3 linked regions of the Actinoplanes lobatus genome follow. The protein of the gene in region 2 interacts with the protein of the main gene of each other region in a pairwise test. Links are inferred from orthologs where the notes say so. Each region holds a gene or a part of one and is shown on either strand. Other genes may lie near its edges. The genes, in order: BJ964_RS18425, rpe and eno.

Region 1 (2,992 bases), 3.8 Mb from region 2 along the record:
CCCGGCCTCACTGGTCGCCTGGCTCGCCCTGATCGTCCTGTCCGCGCCGCTGGCCTGGACCTTCGCCGCGCTCGGCGCCCGCTATCCGGACGGCGGCGGGGTGTCCACCTACGCGCAGATGGCGTTCGGCCCGCGGGTGGCGGCGGCGGTCGGCTGGTGCTTCTACTTCGCGGTCCCGCTGGGCGCGCCGGTCGCGGTCGGTTTCACCGGCGGGTACGTCGCCGACGTCCTCGGCGGTGGCCGGCTCACCGAACTGGCCACCTTCCTGGCGATCGTCGGTACGGCGTACACGATGAACTGGTTCGGCCTGCGCGTCTCCGGCCGGATCCAGCTGACCCTGTCGATCTCCCTGGCCACCCTGCTGGTGGTGACGGTGGTGGCCGCCCTGCCGCATGCCCGGATGGACAACCTGACCCCGTTCACCCCGCACGGCTGGACCGGGATCGGCGCCGCAGCGGCCCTGCTCGTCTGGGGTTTCGCCGGCTGGGAGGCGCTGTCCTCGCTCTCCGGGGAGTACCGGAACCCGCGCCGCGACGTCCCCCGGGCCACCCTGATCGCGGTCGCCGTGGTCGGTGTCCTCTACCTGGCCGTCGCCACGGTCAGTGTGCTGGCCCTGGGCCCGGCGCTGGCCGGCAGCCGGGCGCCGCTGGCCGACCTGCTCGCGATCGGCCTGGGCGGCCCGGTCCGGATCGTCACCGCGATCGTGGCGGTGGTGCTCACCCTCGGGGCGGTCAACGCGTACTTCGCCGGGGCGAGCCGTCTCGGCGCGGCGCTGGCGGCCGAGGGCGCCCTGCCGGCCCGGGTGTTCGGCACCCAGCGCCGGTCGCTGACCGTCATCCTGCTGGGCAGCATCGTGGCCGTCCTGCTGCCGCTCGATCTGCACACCGCCGCCCTGCTGGTGACCGGCTGCTTCACGCTGGTCTACGTGATCGGCACGGCGGCGGCGCTGCGCCTGCTGCCGGCCGCCGGGTCCCGGGTGGTGGCCGGGATCGCGTTCGTGGCGGTGGTGGGCCTGCTCTGGCTCAACGGGTGGCCGGCCCTGCTCAGCCTGGTGATCGCCGGCGGCGCGCTGCTCTATCAGGCGGTCAGCGGGCGCAGGAGGGCCAGGCCCTCCCCGATCAGCGAGTCGTCAGGGTCTCCCGGTCGATGAACGAGCCGGGGCCGACCGGGGCGGTGCACGCGTACGCCCCGGCGATGACCGCCCGGTCCATGCAGGCGTCGTCGCCGGCGCCGGACAGCCAGGCGGAGAGGAACGCCGCCGCGAACGCGTCACCGGCGCCGTTGGTGTCCACGATCGGCGCGCCCGGGTCGACCGCGTCCCGGTGCGTCACGCCGTCCCGGGTGTACAGGTCTGCGCCCTTGCCGCCGTTGGTGACCACGACCCTGGTGGCCACGCCCTCTTTCAGGATCCGCTCGGCGGCGCCGGAGGCGAGTTGCACCCCGCTCACGAAGACGATGTCGGCGCCGAGCGCGAACTCCAGGTGGTGCGGGTTCTCGCCGTCCCAGTCGTGCAGGTCGGTGGAGATCGACACACCGGCCGCACGCAGGTCGGGCAGCAGGTGCCGGGCATAGTCCATGATCGTCACGTGGACGTGCCGGACGTCCGCCGGCAGCGGCCGGTAGTACTCCACCGGCAGGCGGTATCCGGGAACGTCGCGCCCGTCGTAGAGCGACAGCCGCCGGCCGTCCGGGCTCATCAGGTTCACCGCCCGGCGGGTGCCGGCCGGGGCGGGCGCGGCACGCAGACCGATGCCCCATTCCGCGAAGGCAGCCCGGACCCGGCCGCCCGGCTCGTCGTCACCGACCGTGTCGATCACCGAGACCCGCTCACCGAGCGCGCGCAGCGCGAGCGCCACGCATGTCCCGGTGTGTGAGACGTGATCGAGGATGGGTCCCTGCGGCCGGGCCGAGTCCGCGCCGAGCACGGGCAGGTCCGCCACGGGCACCACGGTGTCGATGCCGGTGCCGCCGATCACCAGGAATGTCATGGCGGCAAACCTAATGCGAGATGTGCGGGTCTCTGGACCCGGCCCGTCCGCTGACTAGGATGGGGGCGATTGATACAGACTCTTCCCGTGATGCCGTGCGCCCATTACTGTGCGGTAACACTCACGTTACCTACCCCCCGTTCAGGTTGAAGGCGGCGCCCGATGGCTCTCGAGGTTCCCTACCGGTCGATCCCGGACATGCTCTTCCAGCGCGTGGCCAAGACCCCCGACGCGCAGGCCCTGGCCGGCCCGAACGCGACGGACACCGGCGCCGACTGGTTGACCTGGCGGCAGGTGGGCGAGCGGGTCAAGGCGATCGGCGCCGGCCTGCGTGAGCTCGGCGTCGGCCTGGAGGACCGGGTCGCGATCCTGTCCAACACCCGGCTCGAGTGGATCCTCGCCGACCTGGGCATCAACGTGGCCGGCGCGGCCGCCACCACGGTCTACCCGACCACCGAGCCGGAGGACACCGCGTTCATCGTCTCCGACTCGGGGTCGAAGGTCCTGATCGCGGAGAACGCGAAGCAGGCCCTGAAGATCTCCGGCACGGAGACCGCCATCACCAAGGTGGTGCTGATCGACGGCCCGGCCGACGCCGGCGCCACCCCGCCGCAGATCACCCTCGCCGACCTGGAGCAGCTCGGCGCCGAGGCGCTGACCCGCGAGCCCAGCCTCATCGACGACGTGGTCGCCCAGCTCGGCCCGGACACCCTGGCCACGCTGATCTACACCTCCGGCACCACCGGCCGCCCCAAGGGCGTCGAGCTGCTGCACCGCGGCTGGACGTGGGAGGGCGTCGCGCAGGAGAACCTCGGCCTGTTCGCCCCGACCGACCTGCACTACCTGTGGCTGCCGATGTCGCACGCGTTCGGCAAGACGCTGCTCTGCGGCATCCTGCACGTCGGCGTCCCGACCTACGTCGACGGCCGCGTGGACCGGCTGATCGACCTGCTCGCGGTGATCAAGCCGACCCTGATGTGCGCCCCGCCGCGCATCTACGAGAA
Region 2 (3,008 bases):
GGCCGGCTCCCGGTTCCCCCGGCCCGTCCCGATCACGATCACGTTCGGCCCCGCCCTGCCGGAGGCCGGGCACGCCACCGGACCCCGCGACTTCCGGGCCCACACCGACGAGGTGATCCGCCGCATCCAGGCGCTGACCGGCCAGGAGTACGTGCCCGCCTACGCCCGCTGACCCGTCACTCCGCCTCGCTGCGCCGGCGGTCGATCGCCACGTACGACCCCGGCTGGGACTTCGCCACCTTCTTCATCTCCGAGGCGACCCCGATCACCACCCGCGGATCGGCGAACCGGCGCCCGTCGTTGGTCGCCTGGGCCACCCCGATGGAGAGCGTGACCAGCGCGGCCTTCTGCTTGTTGCCTCGCCGGTCGGGCACCTCGATGTAGCCGCGCCGGGCGTCCTCCGGCTCGTACAGCCGGTCGGCGGCGGCCTCGAAGTCGGTCACCGTCCGCTGGGTGAGCGGCAGCACCTGGTCCGGATGGCAGATGAAGACGAAGTCGTCACCGCCGATGTGGCCCAGGAAGATCGACGGCTTGCCGGTCTGCGCGCTGGCCCGTTGCAGGCTGCGGGCCAGCGCGATGATGAACTCGTCGCCACGGTCGAACCCGTACACGTCGTTGACGCTCTTGAACCGGTCGACGTCGATGTAACCGACCGAGTAGTCGCCGCCGCTGCGCATCCGGTCACCGATCTCCCGGCGCACCCGCGCGTTGCCGGGCAGGCCGGTCAGCGGCGACACCTCCCGGGCGTCCTTGTGGCGCCGCAGCGTGGTGGTCACCCGGGCGAGCAGCTCGGCCGTGTCGAACGGCTTCACCAGGTAGTCGTCGGCGCCGGTGGTGAGCCCGAAGACCTTGTCCACGGTCATGCTCTTGGCGGTCAGCATGATCACCGGAAGGGCCGAGGTGAGCGGCTCGGCGCGCAGTTGCTGGATCAGCTCGACGCCGTCCATCCGCGGCATCATCCAGTCCACCACGGCCAGTGACGGCCGGTGCGTCTCCAGCAGCTCGAGCGCCTCCTGCCCGTCCCGGGCCCGGATCACCTCGAAGCCGTGCACCTTGAGGTTGAACTCGACGAAGCTGGCGATGTCCTGGTCGTCGTCGACGACCAGGATCAGGTCAGGACCCTCGTCCGGGTCGAGTTCCGGGTCGGGGCTCTCGGGGAGTCGCGACTCAGCCGTGCTCATCAGACCTTTCCTGCCGTGCCGGAGGTAAAGCTAGATTCTGGCCACAACGGGCCGATCACGCCAGCCCCATCCGGCCCGCGGCCAGACCGCGCAATTTCCGGATCGCCTCGGCCGGGTCGGCGGCGCCGTAGACCGCGGTGCCCGCCACGAAGGCGTCCGCGCCGGCCTCGGCGGCCTGCTCGATGGTGTCGGCCGCGATGCCGCCGTCCACCTCGATCCGGATCTCCAGGTCGTTGACCTCGGCCCGGCGGCGCACGTCCCGAACCTTGTCCAGCATCTCCGGCATGAACGCCTGACCGCCGAAACCCGCCTTGATCGTCATGATCAGGATGGTGTCCAGGTACGGCAGCAACTCCAGGTACGGCTCCACCGGAGTGTCCCGGTCGATGGCCAGCCCGGCCTTGGCGCCCGCCGCCCGCAGTGTCTTCGCCAGCGCCACCGGGTCGTCGCACGCCTCGGCGTGGAAGGTCACGTTGTAGGCGCCCGCCTCCGCATACCCCGGCGCCCAACGCTGCGGGTCGGTGATCATCAGGTGCACGTCGAACGGGATGGTCGTCGCCTTACGCAGGCTCTGCACCACCGGCAGGCCGATCGTGAGGTTCGGCACGAAGTGGTTGTCCATGACATCCACGTGCACCCAGTCGGCCGCTCCCTCGATGGCGTGCACCTCCTGCCCGAGGCGGGAGAAGTCGGAGGCGAGGATGCTCGGCGCGATGATGGGCGATCGTTCCACGGCACGAAGTCTATGACCTGCGCCCGCCACCGGGTGCGGGCCGGGCCGATCACCGGCCCGGCCCAGCCCAGGTCCTGTCCCGCGTGCTCCGCGGGACAGGACCTGGGCGTCAGCTGGTCCGGCGGAGCACCGCCAGGAACATGGCGTCCGTCCCGTGCCGGTGCGGCCACAGCTGCACGGTCGGGCCCGAGCCCAGCCCCGGCATGCCCGGCGGCAGCAGCGGACGGGCATCCACGAAGTCGACCTCGACGCCGCTGCGCCGGGCCCCCTCGCTCACCGTCACCTGGGTCTCCACCATGTGCGGGGAGCACGTCACATACGCCACCACGCCGCCCGGGCGGACCGCCCGCAGCGCCGCCACCAGCAGCTCCCGCTGGAGCCGGGTGAGCGCCGGCAGATCGGACGGCTGACGCCGCCAGCGCGACTCCGGCCGCCGCCGCAACGAGCCCAGCCCGGTGCACGGCGCGTCCACCAGCACCCGGTCGAACGACTCCTCCGGCAGATCCGGATCACGGCCGACGGACCGGCCGTCCATCGGCAGCACCGTCACCGGCATACCCTCGGTGGCGATGTCCACCAGACGGGCCCGGTGCTCGGCCACCTCGACCGCGGTCACCTCGGCGCCCCGCCCCGCCGCGATCGCCCCGATCAGGCCGGTCTTGCCGCCCGGCCCGGCACACAGGTCGAGCCAGCGGGTGTCCTGGCCCTCGATCGGCGCGGCCAGCAACGCGGCGGCCACCAGCTGCGAACCCTCGTCCTGGACGTGGGCGCGACCGTCGCGGATCGCGGCCAGGTCGCGCGGCGCGCCGCCGTGCAGATAGACGGCGTACGGCGAGAAGGCGCCCGGCACCCCGCCCACCTCGTCGGCGAGGTCCACCGCGTCGGCCCGCCCGGGACGGGCACACAGGTGCACGGCCGCCGGCTGATTGTCCTCGATGAGCAGCCGGGCGGTCTCCTCCAGATCGCCGCCGAGCGCCTCGGCGAACGACCGGATGATCCACTGTGGGTGGTGGTGGATGACCGCCAGGTTGCCGATCGGATCGTCGGCGTGCGCCGGGGCGACCCGCTCCAGCCAGGCCTCCAACGGGGTCTCG
Region 3 (3,050 bases), 2.9 Mb from region 2 along the record:
CCGGAAGACGTACCGGCGAATGATCTTGGCCTGGTGCTCGTTCCGGTCGAAGATCGCCACCATCTCGACCATGACCGGACCGCGTACCGGGACCTGCTGCCGCAGCGAACTCACCCGCAGGGCGGTGGCCGGGAACTCGACCACCTCGCTGCCCAACTGCACGCGGAGCAGCATCTGGTCGCCCGGCCGCAGGTCGACGTCGCTGAAGTGGGCCCGCACCGACTGCTCGCTGATGTCGTGCACCCGGCCGGTGACCTGCGGTTTGTCGGCGCGTACCAGCAGGATGGCCTCGCCTCCGCCGCCGCGTACGTACAGCCGCTGCTGTTCGATCTCCGGTTCGCCGGGCAGGGTGACGTCGATCCGGTTCTCGTCGACCCTCACCACGGTCCCGTGCTGGGCGTACCGGCCACGGGAGCCCGCCGGCCAGCGGATGGTCACCGGGGAGCCGCTCGTCAGCGGGACGTCGGCGCGGGCGAGCGACAGGGTCACGGTGGCGTCGGTGACCCGGACCACACGGACCTGCGGGAGGGTGCGGCCCCCGAGGTCCATCTCGACGTGTGACCCGTCGGCGGGAAACAGGCTACTGGTCATAGTGCCCACCGATTCGGCAGGTCCGGCCCGGGTTTGAGGCATAACGGGCGACGAGTTGACCGGCCCCGCGAACAAGACATTGCTCGACTCGATACGCTCTCCGGTGTGGTCGGCCCGCAGGGTCGCGGACCGAAACTCTGTATTCGTACAAACGTTAGGGAGCGACACGACCAATGGCCACCATTGAAGCAATCGTCGCCCGCGAGATCCTCGATTCCCGGGGCAACCCCACCGTCGAGGTCGAGGTCGGCCTGGACGACGGCTCGGTCGGCCGCGCCGCGGTGCCGTCCGGTGCGTCCACCGGCGCCTTCGAGGCGCTCGAGCTGCGCGACGGTGACAAGGGCCGCTACCTCGGCAAGGGTGTCGAGAAGGCGGTCAACAACATCGAGGAGCAGATCGTCGAGGAGCTCGTCGGTTACGAGGCCTCCGACCAGCGCCTGATCGACCAGAAGATGATCGACATCGACGGCACGGACACCAAGTCCTCGCTCGGTGCCAACGCCATCCTCGGCGTCTCCCTCGCCGTGGCCAAGGCCGCCGCCGCCTCGGCCGAGCTGCCGCTGTTCCGCTACCTCGGTGGCCCGAACGCGTCACTGCTGCCGGTCCCGATGATGAACATCCTGAACGGTGGCTCGCACGCCGACTCCAACGTCGACGTGCAGGAGTTCATGATCGCGCCGATCGGCGCGCCGACCTTCCGCGAGGCCGTCCGCAGCGGCGCCGAGGTCTACCACGCCCTCAAGTCGGTGCTGAAGAAGAAGGGCCTCTCCACCGGCCTCGGCGACGAGGGCGGCTTCGCGCCGAACCTGTCGGCGAACGTCGCGGCCCTGGAGCTGATCGCCGAGGCCGTGCAGGCCGCCGGCTACACCCTGGGCAGCGACATCGTCCTGGCCATGGACGTCGCCGCCACCGAGTTCCACAAGAACGGCGCGTACGTCTTCGAGGGCACCCCGAAGTCGACCGACGAGATGATCGCGTACTACGCGAAGCTCGCCGCCGACTTCCCGATCGTCTCCATCGAGGACCCGCTGGACGAGGAGGACTGGGCCGGCTGGACCGCGCTCACCGCCGAGCTCGGCGACAAGATCCAGATCGTCGGCGACGACCTGTTCGTCACCAACCCGCAGCGCCTGGCCCGCGGCATCGCCGAGAACGCCGCCAACGCCCTGCTGGTCAAGGTGAACCAGATCGGCTCGCTCACCGAGACGCTGGACGCCGTGGAGCTGGCCCACCGGGCCGGCTTCAAGACGATGATGTCGCACCGGTCCGGCGAGACCGAGGACGTCACCATCGCCGACCTGGCCGTCGCGGTCGGCTCCGGCCAGATCAAGACCGGCGCCCCGGCCCGGTCCGACCGGGTCGCGAAGTACAACCAGCTCCTGCGCATCGAGGAGCAGCTGGAGAGCGCCGCCCGGTACGCCGGTGCGGGCGCGTTCCCGCGTTACCGCGTCGGCTGACCCTCCGGCGTCGGATCATCGGGTTTGTGGCACCCGCCTTCGGAGACATAGATTTCCGGGTGGGTGCCACGAACACGTGACGGTCAGCGGGGAGGGTGAGATGGCGGAACGCCGCACACCGAGCGGCCAGGGTCCGGCCCGGCGAGCCGGTGGCCGCCCCACCCCGCCCCGGACCAGGAACACCGGCCCGATCCGGGTGCCCGCCGCACGGCGTACCTCCTCGGGGTCCGGCGGCGCAGCCGCGAAGCGCACCGAGGCGCCACGCCCGCGCGCGCTGACCGGCCGGGCCACCGTCCTGATCGCGCTGGTCGTGGCGCTGGCGCTGGCCTACACGTACCCCGTCCGGGTGTATTTGAAGCAAGAGGCCGAGATCGCCGAGATGGAGCGGGCGCAGGCCGTGCAGCGCGCCGAGATCGCCGAGACGGCCAAGACCCTCGAGAAGTGGAACGACCCGGAGTACCTGCGGATCCAGGCCCGGGAGCGGATCTTCTACGTGCGCCCGGGTGAGACGCCCCTGCTCGTCGTCGACGACAAGGACCGCGCCGCCCGCACCGCCGCTGAGCAGACCCCGGCGGCCGCCCCCGACCGCTGGTACGACACGCTGTGGAGCAGTGTCCAAGCCGCCAACGCAGAGCCCCAGGACTGATTTCGGACTGATGGAAGAACCCACACCCGCCGACCTCGACATCGTGGCGGCCCAGCTAGGCCGTCGTCCCCGTGGCACACGGGCGGTCGCGCACCGTTGCCCGTGCGGCAACCCCGACGTGGTGGAGACCTCGCCGCGCCTCGATGACGGCACACCGTTCCCCACCCTCTTCTACCTGACCTGCCCGCACGCCACGGCCGCATGCAGCCGCCTGGAGTCGGCCGGTGTGATGCGCGACATGCAGGAGCGTCTCAGCACCGATCCCGAACTCGCCAAGCGGTACGCGGCCGCGCACCAGGACTATCTGGACCGGCGGACCGCCATCGAGGACGTTCCGGAGATCAGCCACGTCTCGG

Evidence for each region.
Region 1: the proteins of rpe (region 2) and BJ964_RS18425 interact in binary tests that used the Escherichia coli proteins (3 or more experiments, as listed by UniProt). The link is inferred for Actinoplanes lobatus from one-to-one orthologs.
Region 3: the proteins of rpe (region 2) and eno interact in binary tests that used the Escherichia coli proteins (3 or more experiments, as listed by UniProt). The link is inferred for Actinoplanes lobatus from one-to-one orthologs.

What each region holds. Positions count from the first base shown.
Region 1 is NZ_JACHNC010000001.1:3,919,903-3,922,894, reverse strand. The notes cover bases 54-2,892. They hold BJ964_RS18425 (carbohydrate kinase family protein), read right to left. Parts: upstream 1,989-2,892; coding sequence 1,119-1,988; downstream 54-1,118. Other genes in these bases: BJ964_RS18420 (AMP-dependent synthetase/ligase), read left to right, coding at 2,151-2,892; BJ964_RS18430 (APC family permease), read left to right, coding at 54-1,150. Outside these bases: more of BJ964_RS18430, read left to right, coding at 1-53; more of BJ964_RS18420, read left to right, coding at 2,893-2,992. UniProt on the Escherichia coli protein: Catalyzes the ATP-dependent phosphorylation of fructoselysine to fructoselysine 6-phosphate. Functions in a fructoselysine degradation pathway that allows E.coli to grow on fructoselysine or psicoselysine.
Region 2 is NZ_JACHNC010000001.1:106,906-109,913, forward strand. What follows is about bases 76-2,930. They hold rpe (ribulose-phosphate 3-epimerase), read right to left. Parts: upstream 1,915-2,930; coding sequence 1,237-1,914; downstream 76-1,236. Other genes in these bases: BJ964_RS00445 (lysophospholipid acyltransferase family protein), read left to right, coding at 76-172; BJ964_RS00450 (GGDEF domain-containing response regulator), read right to left, coding at 177-1,181; BJ964_RS00460 (RsmB/NOP family class I SAM-dependent RNA methyltransferase), read right to left, coding at 2,024-2,930. Also shown: more of BJ964_RS00445, read left to right, coding at 1-75; more of BJ964_RS00460, read right to left, coding at 2,931-3,008. UniProt on the Escherichia coli protein: Catalyzes the reversible epimerization of D-ribulose 5-phosphate to D-xylulose 5-phosphate.
Region 3 is NZ_JACHNC010000001.1:3,022,395-3,025,444, forward strand. Bases 10-2,906 are described here. They hold eno (phosphopyruvate hydratase), read left to right. Parts: upstream 10-764; coding sequence 765-2,048; downstream 2,049-2,906. Other genes in these bases: BJ964_RS13995 (hypothetical protein), read right to left, coding at 10-591; BJ964_RS14005 (FtsB family cell division protein), read left to right, coding at 2,149-2,694; BJ964_RS14010 (DUF501 domain-containing protein), read left to right, coding at 2,705-2,906. In the rest of the region: more of BJ964_RS13995, read right to left, coding at 1-9; more of BJ964_RS14010, read left to right, coding at 2,907-3,050. UniProt on the Escherichia coli protein: Catalyzes the reversible conversion of 2-phosphoglycerate (2-PG) into phosphoenolpyruvate (PEP). It is essential for the degradation of carbohydrates via glycolysis.